Regions from separate parts of the Ammoniphilus sp. CFH 90114 genome, predicted to be linked through region 2. Evidence: riboswitches for the same ligand, from Rfam matches in the RefSeq annotation. Region 2 holds a riboswitch; the other holds the start of a gene.
What was found. Region 2 has a riboswitch for cobalamin ahead of EIZ39_RS04640 (ribonucleoside-diphosphate reductase subunit alpha). Riboswitches for the same ligand answer to the same signal wherever they lie in the genome.
Positions count from the first base shown of each region.

Region 1: it holds a riboswitch for cobalamin, as region 2 does, so the genes downstream of both, EIZ39_RS15490 (DUF4430 domain-containing protein) here and EIZ39_RS04640 (ribonucleoside-diphosphate reductase subunit alpha) in region 2, are expected to answer to the same signal.

Region 1 covers NZ_SDLI01000006.1:238,883-248,790, reverse strand. Annotated here, with positions in the region: gene menC (o-succinylbenzoate synthase) at 1-41, shown strand, start outside; gene EIZ39_RS15525 (M20 peptidase aminoacylase family protein) at 72-1,196, shown strand; gene EIZ39_RS15520 (SDR family oxidoreductase) at 1,363-2,103, shown strand; gene EIZ39_RS15515 (cold-shock protein) at 2,218-2,418, shown strand; gene EIZ39_RS15510 (SpoIIE family protein phosphatase) at 2,554-4,026, shown strand; gene EIZ39_RS15505 (ATP-binding protein) at 4,023-4,430, shown strand; gene EIZ39_RS15500 (universal stress protein) at 4,564-5,004, shown strand; gene EIZ39_RS15495 (YheC/YheD family protein) at 5,260-5,934, shown strand; cobalamin riboswitch at 6,004-6,203, shown strand; gene EIZ39_RS15490 (DUF4430 domain-containing protein) at 6,356-7,045, shown strand; gene EIZ39_RS15485 (energy-coupling factor transporter transmembrane component T) at 7,050-7,934, shown strand; gene EIZ39_RS15480 (ABC transporter ATP-binding protein) at 7,907-9,568, shown strand; gene EIZ39_RS15475 (ECF transporter S component) at 9,550-9,908, shown strand, end outside.
Region 2 covers NZ_SDLI01000001.1:875,707-885,614, reverse strand. Annotated here, with positions in the region: gene EIZ39_RS04640 (ribonucleoside-diphosphate reductase subunit alpha) at 1-1,646, opposite strand, end outside; cobalamin riboswitch at 1,786-1,982, opposite strand; gene EIZ39_RS04635 (hypothetical protein) at 2,145-2,459, shown strand; gene EIZ39_RS04630 (cation:proton antiporter) at 2,538-4,607, shown strand; gene bshB2 (bacillithiol biosynthesis deacetylase BshB2) at 4,614-5,249, opposite strand; gene EIZ39_RS04620 (DUF1806 family protein) at 5,264-5,590, opposite strand; gene EIZ39_RS04615 (agmatinase family protein) at 5,726-6,676, opposite strand; gene EIZ39_RS04610 (S66 peptidase family protein) at 6,683-7,615, opposite strand; gene EIZ39_RS04605 (C40 family peptidase) at 7,792-8,694, opposite strand; gene EIZ39_RS04600 (GNAT family N-acetyltransferase) at 8,776-9,654, opposite strand; gene EIZ39_RS04595 (PAS domain S-box protein) at 9,787-9,908, opposite strand, start outside.

The sequences.
Region 1 (9,908 bases), on a different contig from region 2:
ATAAATACACCTTAGAATGGAAAGGAATTATTAGACCCTAATAGGAATACCAAGAAAGGAGGATCCCGTGAATGAAAGAAACATTGCAAGAACTAAGACCATTTGTACTTGAAATCTTTGAATATCTCCATGGAAACCCGGAAGTAAGCTGGAGGGAATACAATACAACGAAATATATCTCTAGTAAGTTAAAAGAAATAGGTTGTAGTGTAACCACTTTTGATGATTGCACTGGCGTAATCGGTGAGATAGGATCAGGCCCTCTGACAGTTGCGTTACGTGCTGATCTTGATGCCTTATGGCAAGAGGTAAATGGGGAGTTTCGAGCAAACCATTCCTGTGGACATGACGCTCATATGACACTGGTTTTAGGTGCTTTAATGCTGATAAAAGAAATTGGCTATGAGCCGAAAGGTAAGCTGAAGTTGATTTTCCAGCCGGCAGAAGAGAAAGGGACAGGCGCATTAAAGTTAGTTGAAAAGGGAGTTATAGATGATGTCGATTATTTATATGGCGTTCATCTTAGACCCTTCCAGGAAGTTGAGAATGGTAAAGCTGCTCCAGCTATCATCAATGGGGCAGGTCAGTTCATAAAGGGGGAAATTCGCGGGGCAGATGCGCATGGAGCAAGACCTCACTTAAATGTTAATGCTATTGAAGTTGGCGCTGCCATCGTTCATGAGCTCAACCGAATTCACCTCAACCCGATGGTACCTTATTCAGCTAAGATGACTAGGTTTGTAGCGGGTGGCGATAACAGTAATACCATTCCAGGAAATGCGAAATTCTCTATTGATCTAAGGGCTCAATCAAATAAGGTGATGGAGGAGCTTGTAGCTAGAGTAGAGCACATGATCTTCGCTTTAGGGAAGCTATATGATACTGAAATTCACATTTCTTATGAATCTAAAGTGGGGGCAGCTGAAGTAGATGAACAAGCTAAAAGAATAATGGCGGACGCAATTACTTCGGTTCTTGGCTCTGAAAATCTTGTAAATCCTGTAATTACACCTGGGGGTGAAGATTTCCATTACTATACAATTAAACGCCCACATGTCAAGGCTACGATGTTAGGCTTAGGCTGTGATTTAAGACCAGGGCTTCACCACCCGCATATGACGTTTAATAGGGAAGCCCTTTTAAATGGTATTGAAATCTTGGCTAAAACGGTTATGTTGACATTCGAAGAAATATAAATTATTAGCGTCCAAGGTGTCTGCAAGAAGTAGAAGCTCGAAAAAAAGAATACTTACAACCATTGACAGGGTGTCCAAGAGATGATTACTTTTTGGACACACTGTTATTTAATAATGGTATAGTAATAGTTACATACATAAGGTAACTTAGGGAAGGATGGGGAAGATGTCACTAACAAATAAAGTAGTTATTATTACAGGAGCAAGCAGCGGAATTGGTGAAGCAACAGCTTACGAGCTGGCCAAATATGGAGCAAAAGTCGTATTGGCAGCACGTAGAGAAGATCGATTAATCCAAATAAAACAAAACATAGAGAAGCTTGGTGGAACAGCTATCTACCAAGTTACAGATGTCACCAAGAGAACAGACATGGAGAAGGTAGCACAAACTGCCATACAGCAATATGGGAATATTGATGCGCTTATAAACAATGCAGGAGTCATGCCTCTCTCATTTATGAATAAGCTGAAAGTGGATGAGTGGGATCGGATGATTGACGTAAATATTAAAGGAGTTCTCTATGGAATTGCCGCTGTACTTCCTCATATGGAGGAAAGAAAACAAGGTCATATTGTAAGTATTTCATCTGTTGCAGGACATGAAGTGCATGTTGGTGGTGCAGTTTATTCAGGTACGAAGTATGCTGTTAGAGCCATTACCGAGGGGCTTCGTAAGGAACAAGCCCATAACAACATACGAACGACGATCATCTCCCCAGGGGCCGTTGTGACAGAATTAACTGAGACCATTACGGATATCAAAATAAAAGAGTTACTAAGGAAACGATTTGAAGATACTCAATCCATGGAAGGCGAGGATATTGCTCGAGCAATTCGCTATTGCTTAGAACAACCTGATCATGTTTCGGTGAATGAAATTATCGTGCGTCCTACACAACAGAAGTAATGAATAAACAAAAAATTAAAGAATAAGAGTATATTAATCACGATACCGGAAAAGCTAAGTAAGCAAGATAAAATTTAGATTCATGTAGTTGTTACATGTAGGAGGCACACGTAAATGGAACAAGGTAAAGTAAAATGGTTTAACAGTGAAAAAGGTTTTGGTTTTATTGAGCGTGAAGGTGGAGAAGATGTATTCGTGCACTTCTCAGCGATTCAAGGAGACGGTTATAGATCATTAGATGAAGGACAAGCGGTAACATTCGACATCGAACAAGGTCAGCGTGGACCACAGGCTACAAACGTTCGTAAAGTATAATGGAGTAATAAATAAAACAGACGCCTTTTGGTGTCTGTTTTTTGATTTTTCATTGCTTAGTGTGAAAAAAATCACTTTAAATTTTGGAAGAGATAGGTATAATGGACGGTATTAAAAAAGACGATGGGTGAAACTATGTATGAAAATCGTAATAACCTCTCTGACCTAACATTTAACAATCGTGAAAGCTCAAAAGTGCTTTGGGATATGAAGTATGCATTGGATGCATCTGCTATCGTAGCTATTACAGATAGAAAAGGAATTATTACTTATGTAAATGAGAAGTTTTGTATTTTATCCCAATATACCTCAGATGAGCTAATAGGACGAACACATGCTGTAGTCAATTCTGGATATCATCCCAGAACGTTTTTTTCTGATATGTGGAGGAGCATCTCAAAAGGTGAGATATGGGAAGGTGATATTCAAAATAAAGCAAAAGATGGGAGTTTATATTGGGTTTCTACGGTTATAGTACCTCTGCTAGGCGAAGACAAGATCCCTTATCAATATATTTCCTTTCGTAGGGATATTACAGAAAAAAAAAATTTAGAAATCACGTTACAGCTCGCCTACAAAGTTTACCAGAATATGGATCAAGGGATCATTATCACTGACCCAACGGGCACTATTCTTAATGTCAATAAAGCATACTGCACAATTACAGGTTATTCACCAAAAGAGTTGCTTGGCCAAAATCCCAAAATTTTAAAATCTGACTTGCATGATCAGTCTTTTTACTATGAAGTGTGGAAGAACTTAAAAGAAAAAGGAAGATGGACAGGGGAGATCTGGAATCGCCATAAGAACGGTCATTTATATCTCCAAAAATTATCCCTTACTGCAATAAGAGACGAGAGGGATCACATTATTCACTACTTAGGAGTCTCAACCGATATCTCTGAGAAGGAAAAACTGCGAAAAGACATTATTGCAACAGGCAAACTCCAAAGAACACTACTCCCACCTCCCATTGATAACCAGTGGATTCTCGTAGACTCGGTCTATGCACCTGCTAATTACGTAAGTGGAGATTTTTATGACTATTACTGGGATGAAGAACAAGGCGTACTCTCAGGATATCTAATGGATATTATGGGGCATGGGCTAACAGCAGCCCTTCAAAATTCCGTTCTAAGGGTCCTGTTTAGACAAACTCTAAACCATACGAAGAATCTAGTCGAAGTATTATCAGTCATTAATAAGGACTCTATGAATTACTTTCTTGAGGGTACCTTTGCAGCAGCATTGACCTTTCGATTAGATGTTAAGAGGAGAACGTTTACTTTTGCTTGCGCAGGACTGAATAAATTCCTCAGGCTGAATACAAAAGGTGAAATCATTGTTGAGAAACAAGGTGGACCATACTTGGGAATTCTTGAGGATGTCATCTTTGAAGAGCGGACTATTGTCATTAATCCTGGAGAAGCATTCTATTTATTAACAGATGGATTTATGGATCTCTTTGAAATAGATCTACCCTCTTTCTCCTCAGAGGTTTTCAAGGAGAATATGGAGATGCTAAGAAACATAGGAACTCAAGGCCTAAATGATGACGCAACGGCTATTGGGATTATGAGTTACCCATATGGAGAAATGATGACATGATAGATATGAAGACAACCTTTGAAACCTATGAAGAATATCGTCAGGTCCGAAGTGAGATCCAGAAAGAAATCCAATCCATTCTTGGAGACAATCAAGCGTTTATGATGGAAGTTGCTATTAATGAAGGGCTGACAAACGCTCTTCGAAGTACGAGAGGCAAGGGTCCAATCACACTTTGTGTACGAGTCACACAAGGAAAGCGCCTAATTATTCGAATTCGAGATTCGGGTCCAGGGTTTAATGCCAAAGAAATGTTAACCAAGATTTCAAGTCCATCTGATGATCTATTTCAGGAAAAGTTAGAGGATGATTCAGGAAGAGGATTAGTATTAATGAAACATGCATCTGACAAAATGATCTACAATCGGACAGGAAATGAACTACTTTTAATGAAATATTTATAAAAACAGTACAAGGGAAGTTCACAATATTGACATCAAAAATTGGCAACATATGTGATATTTTATACACCCTTCTTTTTTCTTCTTTGCTAAACTGAATGTAACAAGAAGAAGTTAAATTAAGGGGGATAAAATCATGTTTTCACTTTATTCTAAAATCGTAGTAGCATATGACCATTCCGAATTAGGAAAAAAAGCCTTATCAACAGCGATGTTAATGGCCTCTCAGGATGAGCGTATTGACCTTGATGTCCTTACAGTCGTAAGCATTCCTACTTCTGCTTTCTACACAGCATCTGCATATAGTGTAGACCCAATTCGTGAGGCTCACCTTGCAGTGGCGAAAGAGGCCCTAGAAGAAGTAACAGAAAAACTCAAAACCATTCCTAATAAAACGAGAACATTCGTTATGGAAGGGAATCCTGCTCAAGCCATCTTAGATTTCTCCAAGGAAAATAACGCTAGTTTAATTGTCATGGGAAGTCGTGGTTTAAGTGGGGTTAAGGAGTTGTTCTTAGGCAGTGTGAGTCATTATGTTGTACAACAATCCACTTGTCCAGTATATATTGTTAAATAGTTCTGTTGTTCATTACGTTCGCCGACATCTATAACGATGTCGGTTTGTTTTTTTTTTGATCCAATCTACAACAGTTTAAACAGTGTTTTTCTTCCTTTATCTGTTATAGTGAAAACAATAGTTACATTCAGTATGGATACATTTAATCAATTTTAACCCTTCTCATTTAAACTTTTAATATTGACGGGACAAACATATAGGAGAACGCTAACGAAGTTGAATATATTATAGGATTAATGAGCAAGGAGGTTTTTCATGTTTACTATTCCGGGAGCGAGAAGAGTTGCGGATAAGTGGAGCAAAACAAATGCCCTATTAAGTGACGGAAGAGTTACCAAATATATTCCGGAGACCAAGAAATACAATAAATCTTGTTTACAAGAGATGTTGACTAAGTATCGTAGGGTTGTATTAAAACCAAGTATAGGTACTGGCGGGAATGGCTTGATTCAAGTCTTAAGGGACGGTAAACAGTTTCGATACTTTTACCAGCAAAAAATAATAAACTTCTCGAAGTTTAACTCTTTAATATTAGAGATTGATAAAGTTAGAAAGGGACGAATCTATATAGTGCAACGTGGGATCGAGCTTGCGACAATATACGGTAGACCGATAGATTATCGTGTAAAGATTCAAAAACCAGAACAAGCGTGGATCATCACGGGCATGGTTGGACGATTAGCACCTAAAGGTTCTTTTGTTACAAATCTATGTCGAGGTGGTGACCAGCTAACATTACGCGATGGTATACTGCGCTCATTCACAAAAGTAGACTTTAAGAAGAAAAGGTTGGAGTTGAGAAAAATAACAAAATTATGTACGACTATACTTGAAAAAAAATATCCAGGGGTTCGTCAACTTGGATTTGATTTTGGAATAGATAAAAGTAAAGACATCTGGATCTTTGAGGTGAATACGAAGCCTCACTAGTTATACCGTGTAAGTCATCCATTTAAATATGGACGTTCCGTAAACAGTCTGATATGATGATTCCTATATTCAAATAATGAAGGAATAGGTGTCTAGTAAAAGATAATTACATTTTACAGACTTAATAGAGAAGATCGGTGAAATTCCGACGCGGTCCCGCCACTGTAATTGGGAGCAAGCCTACGATATGCCACTGTTTTAAGTAAACGGGAAGGTGTAGGGGAGCAATGACCAAGAGCCAGGAGAACTGCCTATTTTATATTCATACAGACCTACGAGGAATGGGGATGTGATCATAGGTTGATATGAATCAGTCTGTTTTCATTTTCCTTTCGAAAAGTACTTCCTCTTCTGCAGGAAGTACTTTTTCTGTTCATCCCGTCTTTTTATCAGTGATTGAAGTGTATAAAAGGAGGAAAATATGTTACGTTGGACAACAAGATTATGGCCACTCCTTACTGTGGTTTGCCTATCGTTGGGCTTAGCAGGATGCCAGTCATCCACTGAAAGTATAAGCACAACAAACCGTCTTTCTCAAGAAGCAGACCAGCAACAGAATGAAAAACTGGAAGAAGAATCGAAGTCAGCTGAACTACCTGTTCAGGCAACTGACGAAACAGTAGTACGTAATGAGAATACAGATACACCGAAGGAGACAACCACCGCTCAAGCACCCAAACCATCAACAGATCCAAAACCAAACACTGAAAAGATTCCTACAAGTACAAACCCATCGGCCCCTATGACCTCTGAGCAAGTTGTGGATTCCAAGAAGCAAATGGTGATGATCTCCATTAAGGGGGATGAAGAAGTAGGGATCATATTAGCCGCCACAGAGGTTACGTTTGAGAGCGGAGAGAGTGTTCTAGATATCTTAAAGAAGGTTACAAAAGAGAAGAAAATACAAATGGAGTACAGAGGTACGGGGCCCATTGCTTATGTTGAAGGAATTGATAACCTCTACGAATTTGATCGAGGTCCAAAAAGTGGCTGGATGTACCGGGTGAACGGGTCGTTTGGGAAAAAGAGTGCTGGTGATGTCCAAATTAAGCCAAATGATCAGATCGAATGGATCTACACCCTCGACTTAGGTAAGGATGTGCAGGAATAGCAGGATGGACCGAGGATTCCATCGTTATCACCCCGCTACCTGTATGATCTATTATATTGGCTACTTCATCCTATGTATGCTTTTACACCATCCCTTATTTTTGATAGCTTCTCTTATTGGCATTATCATTTTTAATCAATTGCAAGATGGTGGCAGGCAGTTGAGATCTTACTTTGTTATGTATCTTGTACTTGCATTATCTATTTTAGTGTTGAATCCCCTATTTACTCGTAGAGGAAGAGAAATTCTATTTTATCTGTGGGACCAACCAGTAACCCTTGAAGCAATCACTTCTGGATGGAACATGGCTCTATCGATGCTTTGTATTTTATTTGGATTTGTATCGTTTAACCTTACTATAACTTCGGGAAAATTCTTATATATCTATGCGAGATTCTTGCCTAAGTCAGCATTGGTTTTAATGTTAGCCGTTCGCTTTGTCCCGTTATTAAAAAGAAGGCTATATGAAATATCAACAGTACAACGCACCAAAGGGGTAGACGTCTCAACTGGTCGATATTGGAAACGAGCAAAAGATGGGATGCTTCTCCTACAGACCCTTTTGACTTGGTGTTTAGAGGAAGCACTGCAAACCGCTGATTCTATGCAATCCAGGGGTTATGGATTGGTGCGCCAAAGAACTTCTTATCAGCGATATTTGATGAGAAAAGAAGACTATCTTCTAATTCTGCAATTATCGGTACTGTTCATTCTATGTGCCGTGGGGTGGAGCTTGGGGTATGGTAAGTTACAGATCTATCCTGTTCTAGAATCTATTGCTTTTTCATCAACTGAGTGGTGGTTCTTTCTTGCCTGGATCATTTATATTGTTACACCAATCCTCATCGAAGGGAGAGACGAATGGAGATGGGGCTCGTTATCGAAGTAAAGGATTTATCATTTCAATATCCTGATCAAGCTGTAATGGCGCTCTCTCAAATTGATTTGAAAATAAATGACGGGGAGTTTGTGGTAATCTGTGGCCCTTCTGGTTGTGGCAAGTCCACCCTTCTTCGCTTATTAAAGCAGGAGACCCAACCTTATGGGTCTATTAAGGGTGAAATACGATATAACAATGTATTGCTTCATCAGGTTAGTGCACTGGATGCAGTACAACAAGTTGCACTGGTCTGGCAAGATCCAGAAAACCAAATTGTCATGGAACAGGTGCAAGAAGAACTGGTTTTCGCTTTGGAAAATTTAGGTTATCCTTCGGAGGTTATTCGAAAGAGGTTAGCCGAAATGGTCCAATTCTTTGGTCTTGAGGCCTTGTTATCCCAAAGGACAGATGAGCTTTCAGGAGGACAAAAGCAGTTGCTAAACTTGGCTTCGGTTTTGCTCCTCCAGCCCAAGGTTTTGTTGCTAGATGAGCCAACTGCACAGCTAGACCCTGTATCAGGTAGAGAATTTATTCAGATTTTAAAGAGGATCAACGAAGAGTTTGGAATGACGATTGTGTTAGTAGAGCATCGTTTAGATGAGGTTTTTTCCGTAGCGGACCGCGTCATTATGATGGACGCTGCAGAGATACATTATGAAGGCAGACCTGAAAACGTAATATACAAAGTTTGGAAGTTGAGAGATAAGCGATTTCTTCCCTATATTCCCTCTATTGCACGTATTTATTTGCATTTCACTGAGGAATATCTAGCGGATGAGATCCCCTTCAGTGTGAAAGATGGTAGAAGATGGTTGTCAAAGCAAGGAGTAAGGGCAATGGGGCATGGTGATAAACCAGAACAATTGAGGAAACATCCTATTATCCACATCCAATCTGCTGATTTTCGGTACGCCAAGGAAAGTCCATTGATCCTTAAGGATTTAGACATGCAAGTTTATTCCGGAGATTTCCTAGCTATAGTAGGGGGCAATGGAACAGGAAAATCCACATTGCTCAAACTCTTAGGTGGTCTATTAACCCCTCAAACAGGCCGAGTTTTAGTGAATGGTAATAACGTAAAAAAGTGGAAGAAAGAAGAGTTATATCGCAAGGTAGGGTATTTGCCGCAAAATCCTCTTGTGTACTTTAGCTACGATACGGTCAAACAAGAACTTGAATTTGCTGCTAACCGCTTTTCAAATCAAGACAAATTGGACCAAATGATTAAACAATTAGAGCTTACGCACTTACTGCATCGTCATCCACATGATTGCAGCGGTGGAGAAAGGCAAAAAGTAGTATTAGCTTGTATTTTGCTAGGGAACCCAGAAGTACTCTTGCTTGATGAGCCTACCAAGGGTATGGATCCTGTATTACAAAAAACCTTTGCAAATATGATAGAAGACCTTCACAAACAAGGAGTGACCATCGTGATGGTCACTCATCATGTGGAGTTTGCAGCTAGATACGTAAGTCGATGTGCAATGTTGTTTGATGGGAAGATTACAACAGAAGGCCCTCCTTCTACTTTTTTCTCCAATAACTTTTTCTACACGACAAACGTGAATCGAATGAGTAGGGAATGGTTTCCTAACTCTCTTACGGATGAGGAGGTCATAAAACTTTGGCCCGTACTCGGTTAATCATATTTGCTGTCTTATTTATTGATCTCTTATTACTCGGCTTAGGCTCTTTCTATTTCCAAGATCAATATTTGATCTTAAGTTTCGTTTTCGTCATTTCTGCCTTGGTTCCCTTTCTAGTAAGATTTGAGGCACGAAAAATGGAGGGAAGGGAAGTGGTGTTAATCGCCATACTTGCTGCCATTGCTGCTGTAAGTCGGATTCCCTTTGCACCAATTCCAAGTGTTCAACCGACTTCTTTTATTATCATGATGACGGCTTATGTCTTCGGAGCAGAGACGGGATTCATGGTGGGAGCTCTTGCTGCTTTAGTTTCTAATATGTTTCTTGGTCAAGGCCC
Region 2 (9,908 bases):
TACTCCGTATGTTGCTCGGACTCCCAAGATATTTTCTTCTGAACTAACATCTGATGATAACCACTTGTTCCTAACCCCACGGCTCTGTACTTCTGGCAAGTAATCTCGGCCTGGGGAATCGGGTAGTCGTTCAAGTCAATGACATTATCCATCATCCGCATCTGAATCGGGATGACTCTAGCGATATCTTCTCTCGTATTCACCCTCCCCAAGTTGAGAGACGATAGATTACATACGACAAAATCCCCGCTTTTTACTTGAGTCGTAATCAAGCCATTCTCGTGAACTTCATTCACTTTTTCTGTAGCACTCATATTCTGACAAATCTCCGTACACAAATTGCTGCAGTAGATGATCCCTTTATGCTTATTAGGATTAGCTCGGTTCACGGTATCTCGAAAAAAGAAAAAAGGTGTGCCGGTTTCAAAGCTGCTTGCTAGCATCTTCTTCATAATCTCCATCGCAGGCACCGCGTCCTTACTAATCTCAGGATCCTGAACGCAATCTAAATATCTCTCTTCCCATTCCTCTCCCCAAGAATCTTCAATGGAATAACCCTTTTTCTGCAAGATTTCATGCGGGTCAAATAAATACCAAGTCCCTCTGTCTTGAACCGTTTTCATAAAAAGATCAGGGATACAGACACCTGGGAATACATCATGTGCCTTCATTCGGTCATCGCCGTTATTCGTTTTTAAATTCAAGAAGTCTAGAATATCCTTGTGCCAAACATCTAAATATATCGATACCGCGCCTGCTCTTACACCGAGCTGGTCCACAGCAAGCGCCGTATTATTGTAATTTTTGATCCAAGGCACAACACCGCCAGCTACCCCTTTATAACCACGAATATTGGACCCTTTGCTGCGTACCTTCCCCACATAGATACCCATTCCACCGCCATACTTAGAAACTTGGGCAAAGCTCTGATCCACTTGATAGATTCCCCACAGGTTATCAGGAACGGTATCAATAAAACAGCTGGATAACTGATGATGTGGTTTTCGAGCATTGGCTAGAGTAGGTGTAGCTACCGTAAGCTCTAAATTACTCAATACATCATAGAACTGTTTAGCCCACATCACCTTATTCTGCTCTTTCATTGCCAAATGCATGGCCACGCCCATAAACATCTCTTGCGGCAACTCCATTACTTCACCGTTAAACCCCTTTATGAGATAACGATCGGCAAGAGTCTTTAATCCAATGTAGTTAAAGAGATAATCCCGTTCCGGCTTAATATAGGCCCCTAACTCTTCCACTTCATCTGCTGAATAATTCTCCAGGATGTAGGAACCGTATCGCCCCTTTTCCATAAGCTCCTTGACCAACAGATAAAAATCTCCATATCCGAAATGCTTATACCCTCTATGTAAAGCTGCTTCCTTATACAAATCATAAGCCAATAACTTACTAGCCACATACTGCCAATTCGGACTTTCCACACTTGTCTTTTCCGCCGCCACTTGAATAAGAGTACGTTGAATCTCCTTCGTCGTCATTAGGTTTTTAAACTGGGGAAGGAGTTCTACTTCTAACTCTAATGAATCACAGCCCACTTGTCCCTCACACGCAAAATCGATCACTTTCTTTAACTTTGAAAAAATTAATTCCTCTCTATCGCCATTCCTTTTTATAATCTCCATCTCCGCTTTCCTCCCCTAATTTCGTTCCAACATAAAAAAAGGCATCTCCACCTTGACAGAATAGGTAGAAATGCCTCCATATGTAAAAACGCCATCCACATTGGATCATCCTTGGCACCTCCCTATCTCCCGTAGGTTTACAGTGTCAACAAAACAGGCAGGTCTCCTGGCTTAAGGATCATTGCGCCTACCAACCCTTCCCAATCCCCATGGGGATCAGTGGAATCTTGATAGGAACTCCTCTATTACAGTGGCGGGACCGCGTCGGAATTCTGCACCGAACTTCCCTATTAAGCCTTGAAAATGGTCTCAAGGCACCTGTTTGTAACAATATGTTGTTTCACTCAATCAGCTTATATCAACATCTAGTATTTGTCAAATTTTTCTCTTCACCTATCCTAACATAGATTGAGTTCAAAAAGATAGAGTTGGAAGGAAAGTTGCATTCTTTATCCTCGTGGCTTTATGCTTAAGGAAAGTTTTCACGAGGAGGTCATTATGAAAAAAACAGGTATCCCTATCATCGTTGGCTGCATCTTAACGGTCATACTTGCTATTCTGTTTCCGAATTCAATACTAACAGTAGGTATATCTTTATTCTTATTGGGATTACTCGTTCTCGGTGGAACACTTGGGGTTCATCATCGAACGAATTTCACAATGAGCCACCTCCCACCAGAACAAATCAAACATTATAATTCCATAGAGGAAGTGGAAGATGACGTAGAGGCACCCAAACTATATAAAGCGCTGTTTCTTGTATCCCTGCCACCGTTGCTCTACTCCTTAGTCACCTTTCTCGTTCACCAGTAAATGGCATGAGGGGGACACTTCCCCATACAATAAATAATAGCCATTGAAAGAGACAACAGCCAGAAGGGGGAGACAAAAATGTTTGAGCTGCCACTACAACACCCTGTCATGGTTTTTGCTTTATCAATGACCCTTTTTCTGCTTACTCCTATGTTGATGAAACGAATGCGCATCCCCGGCCTTATTGGTCCCATACTAGCCGGAATCATCATGGGTCCACACGGATTTGCCGTTCTTGCACGGGATCAGACCGTTGAACTCCTTGGAACGGTGGGTCTCCTCTTTATTATTTTTATTGCGGGTCTAGAGATGGACATCGATGGGTTTAAAAAATATAAAAATCGAAGTATTTTCTTTGGGCTTCTCTCCTTTATTTTCCCACTATTAATTGGGACTGGAATCGGACTGGGGCTAGATTATAGCTTGTCAGCCTCGATTCTCCTTGGCTCTATTCTCGGATCCCATACCTTGCTTGGCTATCCCATCGCTAGTCGGCTAGGAGTCTCCAAAAACAAAGCAGTCACTACAGCCGTTGGCGGAACCCTTGTGACCGATACACTCGCCTTAATCACGCTTGCTATCATCACAGGGGCTGCTACGGGTCATTTATCCCTAGGCTTTGTTTTATCCTTATTCCTCTCCCTCGCACTCTTTGTCCTAGCTATTACATTAGGAGCTCCGCTAATTACCCGTTGGTTTTTCCGAAACATGAGTCCTGACGGATCTACCTTGTTTACGTTCATCATCGTCATTTTGTTTTTTTCCGCGTTTCTGGCTATGGTTGCGGGTGTTCAACCCATTATAGGTGCCTTCCTTGCTGGCCTCACTCTCAATCGTCTCGTGTTTGACCAAGGACCGCTTATGAATCGAATCCGCTTTACGGCGAATGCTCTCTTCATTCCTTTTTTCTTACTTTCCGTTGGAATGTTGATGGATCTGAGCGTGTTAATCGGGAATCCAAGGGCCTGGATTCTCACGGTTTTCATTGTCGGTGGAGTCATTCTCGGCAAGTACCTGGCTTCCTGGGTTGTCTATAAATTTTATAATTACAATCGGGATGAACTGCATATCACCTTTGGTCTGACCATTCCCCAGGCTGCTGCCACCTTAGCAGCAACATTGGTCGGCTTTAATGTAGGATTATTAGATCAAGCAACAGTCAATGCTGTGATAATTAAAATCCTGGTCACTTGCATCGTTGGTCCTTATTTCGTTGAAAAATACGGCCGAAAAATCTCTCTACTTGAGGAGCAAACTCCATATGTTCAAAGGGATGCGCCTGAACGAATCATGCTTCCTATGACTAAACCAAAGGCTATGGAAATGCTATTTGACCTTGCCTTTGTCTTACGCCAGCAGAACAAGCAAGATCAACCTCTATACCCATTGACTGTTGTAAATAACGAAACAAACACACTAGATGGAGAAATTGAAAACGCGGAAAAGCTATTGGGGCATGCTATGCAATATGCTTCCGGGGCTGACATTCCCATTAAGCTTCTTACCCGAGTGGATCCTAACATCGCAAATGGCATGGTAAGAGCCGTCATTGAAGAGAGAATTAGTATGGTCATTGCCGGCTGGAATGCAAAACAAACAAGATCTCATTGCACGTTCGGCAGTGTACTGGATCGATTTGTTGACCGAACAACACAAGCCATTCTAATAGCCAAGTTAGATCAACCTTTAAATACAACAAAACGGATCGTCGCAGTATTCCCTAGAGGAATGGATCATGCCTATGGCTTTAGAGAGGCGCTCCACCGAATTCAAGGAATGAGCACCGCCATAGGATCGACCTTGCATTGCCTAATTATGGATGAGGATGAGAACGGATTTCTCAACTATCTGTTGGAGAGTCATCACCAGCCACCAACAACGGTGGCGCGAATCTTTGGGTGGAAAACTTTATACGCTACCTACCTATCTACCCCTCACCCTGATGATCTCATTGTGATCTTAAGCGCACGTGCAGGAACGGTAGCTTGGCATCCCGAACTTGAGGTGCTCCCAGGAAAACTAGCTAGAAGAAAACTGCAAAATTTTATTATTTACTATCCTACGGAAGAGAAAGAAACGGATATGCGAGGTACATCAGGCACAGGTCTGCCTAAAGAAGTCCTTCTCAGGAGAGATTTTTACACCTAAGTTTGTCTACTTCAATATCCAAAACCGCTCCGTCCTCATCCGCGGGGCGATCGACTCCTTCCCCTTGTTTAAGGTCTTAATATATTTCATGAACTGAGACGGATAGGCCTTTAAGCAATCCACTTTACGATCCATATAAGTCGTAACATCATTCACTACATCAGGCCCTCCGACCTTGTCGATGTAAGTCTTGAAGACGGCCGATCCATATACGATTGGCCTATCCTCCTCTGGGAGACGGCGTACGGCTTCCACGACGAAAGAACCCGTGATGTCATGATCAGGATGAACACTTTCGCCTGGATAAAACGTAATAATTAACGAGGGAGATATCTTCTTAATAAGTTGCACCAGTTGTCCAATAATGGGCTCTGGATCCTCGAATTCTAGTGTCTTGTCTCGGTATCCGCCTAACCGGAGATCCTTAATCCCTATAATCTCACAAGACTGATTTAACTCCTTCAATCGCAACTCAGGCAACGTATGACGGTTAGCTCCACCTAATCCACGTCCCATTTCCCCCAAGGTTAGACAAAGATAAGTAACTGGCACTCCCTTACTTATGTATTCCATCACCGTTCCTGAGCAGAAAAAAACTTCATCATCCGGATGAGGAAAAACCATTAACACACGTTCATTCATGGGTTCTACGCTCCTTATAGAGGTTCTAGACTAATATGTAGAGCAACTTGGAGTTTTCCGTCCTCGTCATGCCCTTCTAGTAGTAATCGACCTTTTACATCTTGATCATAGACATTTAACCCCTCAGCATAAACCCATCCTATTGGAATTTTAAGTCCTACACGATAGGAGTCATTTCCTTTAATCTGGGCCCGCTCAATATAAACTTGGGCATTCCGAATAAACGTTCCAATGGGACGATTCACGTAAGCCCCTAGTGTTGTTTCAAGATGAATATAACAGGATTTCCCTACAAACGTATCTAAATAGGACTGAACCTCCATTAACTGAATGGTCTTCAATCGCCATCACCTTACCATTTCTTTCTAAAATATAACGTTACTCTTTATTTTCTATGAAAACATCTAAAAAATCAAAGAAAATAGGGAGTACCAGCACACTCTTGGCCAGTCTCCCTTAATTGACATTTGTGATGCTCACAAACATCTTCCCGTAGCAAAGTTTAAAAAAACATGTAGAGCAACCCTCGAGCTCATATCTCGAACATCACGGGTAGGATCCACACATACCATATCCATTCCAACCACCTTAGACCACTGTCCTAGGTATTGGGCAGACCAAAACAATTCGTCTGGCGATACGCCTGAAGGGCCTATCGCAGGTACCCCTGGAACATAACATTGATCTAGTACATCGATATCATAGGTTAAGTAAACAATATCTACTTTTTCCTCTAGATAGTCCTTTGCCCATTCAACAATCGGTTGCATTCCTTTCTTTTTCACATCATTCGACGAGAACAACGTCATACCTTTCTCCTCTGCATAGGAACGATAGGGTTTTGAATTAGCAAAGCTACGCAACCCAATGGTAACCATATCCTCCCCGCGAAGCACTCCTTTCTCAAGTAGACTTCTCATAGGGGTTCCATTGGAAGGACCGCCGTACTTCGTATCTCTGACATCCAGATGGGCATCAAAATGAATTAAACCAATTCGTTTAGATGTTGCACGGGCTAGACCCGCAATAATAGGGTACGTGATGGAATGATCTCCCCCAATGAAAACACCTGTGGTGGAGGGATACTCTCTCCATAAGTACTCCGCCGATCCTGCAATATTGCGATGACATTGGAGAATATCCGTCACATGCATCGCCACATCCCCAAAGTCTGCCGCCTGAAGCTTATTTAATTCCACATCTTCATCCCAATTGTAGGCTTGAAAAGAAGACCAAAGCTTACGGAAGGACTCAGGATGCGTATGAGCCCCCGAAAAGGTAATGGAGCTCTTAGAGAGCGGAACCCCAATGATAGATAAATCCGCCTTACTGGCACCTTGCTGGATCCATTCACTTAAGGGAAAGGTGTAGGGGTCTGCTTTTCCGCCTCTATATTGAATTGTGGGTGAAACGAGAAAATTGGTCATGTGTATCTAAATCACCACACTTTCCTCAATAATCAACTCCCCATCTGTTGCATTTAATCTCGCCTTTACCCCAAAAGGTAAGGTAACCTTGGTAAAACAGTGACCGGCTTGCAGATTGTAAACGGCGGGCTTTCCAAATGGCGTTAGAATATTTTCTGCAACCTGTAAAATATTAAATCCATGAGCATAATTTTCCGACTCACACTCGGTGAAGCTTCCAAGCACAATCCCCGAAGCATCCTTGAACTTCCCAGCTAAAGCAAGCTGCGTAAGCATACGATCTACCTTATAGGCCTCTTCGCCAATCTCTTCAATAAACAAAATTTTCCCCTTGGTATCCAACTCATATGGGGTACCCATCAAGGCCGAGATCAAAGTAAGATTCCCTCCAATTAAAACCCCCTCTGCAACACCCTCAACCAAAGGAATTAGTCTTTCATGATCAGGATTCTGTATTCTGCCAATGGGAGAGCCCTGGGTAACAGCTTGAACCAAGCGGTCCTTCGTAAATTCATCGGCTTCCTTCGCAAGCTCCGACGCGGCCATAGGCCCATGAATTGTGGCCAAGCCGCACTTCTTATGAAATGCCAAATGCAGGGCTGTAATATCGCTATATCCTATGAATATTTTTGGATGTTTAGAAATCAGTTCGTAATCAAGTAAACTTAAGAGTTGTGGGCTCCCATATCCCCCACGTAAACACAAGATCGCGTCCACATCGGAATCAGTAAACATACTCTCCAATTCCTTCGCCCGACTAACAGGATCGCCTGCTAAATAGCCGCCATATTCTTGATATACGCTATCTCCCACTTTCACTTTAAACCCTAGGCTTTCGATCTCCGCAATCCCTCTTTCTACTGCTTCACGCTTTGCTGGTCCTGCAGGTGCCGTTAAACCAATTGTATCGCCCGATACAAGCGCTCTTCCCTTTAATATCATGAATCATCTCACCTTTATTTTTATCCGTTATTTATTTATATTACCATTAATTTCAAATCATGTTTTGCTCAAAATGACGAACCCCCCGCGCAAACGCGGAGGGTTAAATGGAGGTGCGGTGTCTAAGATGGACTATTAGTATGACCTTCAGCCACCCACCTTATACATTTTTCTTAAAGTCTTTTCCCAAATAAGAACCGACCTTTCCAGTGGGCGTTAAAGTCGCCCATTATCACACCAGGTGAACCATAGGTGTGGAGAATTTTATTGTTGCCGGCGTAAATTCCTACGTGTCCTACTATTCGGTTGCTGCTGTAGCGCCCCGGAGTGTAAAAAAACATCAAATCACCAGGTTGCAAATTATTCATGGAGACCCTACGCCCCACATCAGATTGGCTTCTGGAACTCCGAGGAAGATTGACACCGAAGTTCTTGTAAACATGTTGCGTAAAAGATGAACAGTCAAATGTTCTATTTCTTGAGGAATAACCATCTGTACCAAACTTGTAGGGTACGCCCAAAAACTTTTTACCGTATTGAATGACCGCAGTTCCACTGAGATTAGCCCTACTTTGTGTAGTTGCCCCATCCCCTGCATTCTCAAACGTTAAACGAGGAAGCTCGACGGTTCTTGTCGTTGCATTCCAAGTGACTGGAGCATTAAGCAAAGAAGATATAGATGGCTCTGTAAGATGAAGCTTGCCGTTAATGAGAACAGGCGGCGATGGTAGCGGAACCGTCCGATCTCCGGATAAAGCCTGCGAATCTCCAACTCTAACCCGGTAGAGGGGATCTGTAAAGCCAAACTCCCCCATTTTCTGTTCCTCATCCCAATGACTGCGCAAATCCAGCGCCTTCATCACGGGATCAAGCGGGATAAGGGCTTGACCATTATTATGTACCCGAACGGTAATATCTTTAGCAGCAACATTTCCCTGGCTGACAATCTGTACATTCTCAATGGTGGAAGTTTGTTGTACCCGAGCTTCATTACCTGGAGTATTACCACAGGAAGCAAGAAGAACTCCAGCCACAACCAGCGGAGTAAAACGCGCAAAAAGGCGTGTTGTTCCCAATTTGATCACCTCTAAAGAAGTAGTAGCGTATTCGTATACGCTTGTTCTTTAGGGTGCAATTTTCTTAGAAGGAATATACACTTAAGCCTGTGAAGTAATCGGATGTTTAAAATACTTTGGCAACTCCAAGCCCTCTTTTGCCCTCATAAATAGTTTCTCACCCCCTATAAACAATGCCTTGTCCAAGGAGGGATCAGCAGGTGTGAAATAAAAAATGACTTCCGTCGTTTCATGGGGACAAATTCTTTGTAAGACCCTTTCCAAATTCACTTCTCTTTGAGCGATAAGATCAAAGAGGTGAAGAGTATTCCCATCCAACTTATAAATAATAATTACTTCTTCTTCTTCGATAAAGTAAATATCATTACTGAATACGTTTATGCAATAAAAAAGAAGAATTCCTTCTGCCTGCTTACTCCCAAACAACGGTGAGACAGGCCATCTCCTTGACGCAAAGTTAAAGATAAAGGACAAGTCCCGTTTGTTTGACCCATCCAGCTTTACTAGACCGTTCAGAACAGGAGAGGAGGAGTTGGTGTAACTTAAGGAAAACTGAAATTCGTCTACTGGCTTAAATCCAAATTTAGGATAATAATCAAGTACGCTATGATTGGCGAAAAGATAAATGAGATCGACTTGATTTTCATCATCCTCTAAGACCTTCTTCATCAAACTAGCAGATAACCCTTGGTTCCGGTATTCTGGCTTCGTCATTACGGTTCCAAGTTGAATAGCCTTTCTTTGTTGGCCTTCAATCATAAGACTTATCTTATTGACCGAGACATTGGCAACCATCTGCTCTCCATCCCAATAAGAATACGGTACATATCGATCATCCCAATATCCATGAGAAAACCAGGTTTCAAAGCTAATTCCAAAGATCTGTTTTGCCATCTGATCAAATGATTCACGATACCTTCGTTCCTGTTGATAGCCTTTTACGAATAATAGTTCTTCCATATAAAATTTCTCCTTTTCTCTCTTTCTCTAGATTAATACCTTTCTGACGTAAATCAAGTATGTTAAGTTACACTCATTCTAAATAAAAAAGGTTCTTCCGCAATAAAGCAGAAAAACCTGACAAGTCACTTTTTATACTAAATTCATAGGAAGGATGATATCCACAGTTGTACCTTTGTTACACTCACTTTGAATTTGAATTCGTCCTCGATGCTCCTCAATAATTTTAAAACTAACCATAAGTCCAAGTCCTG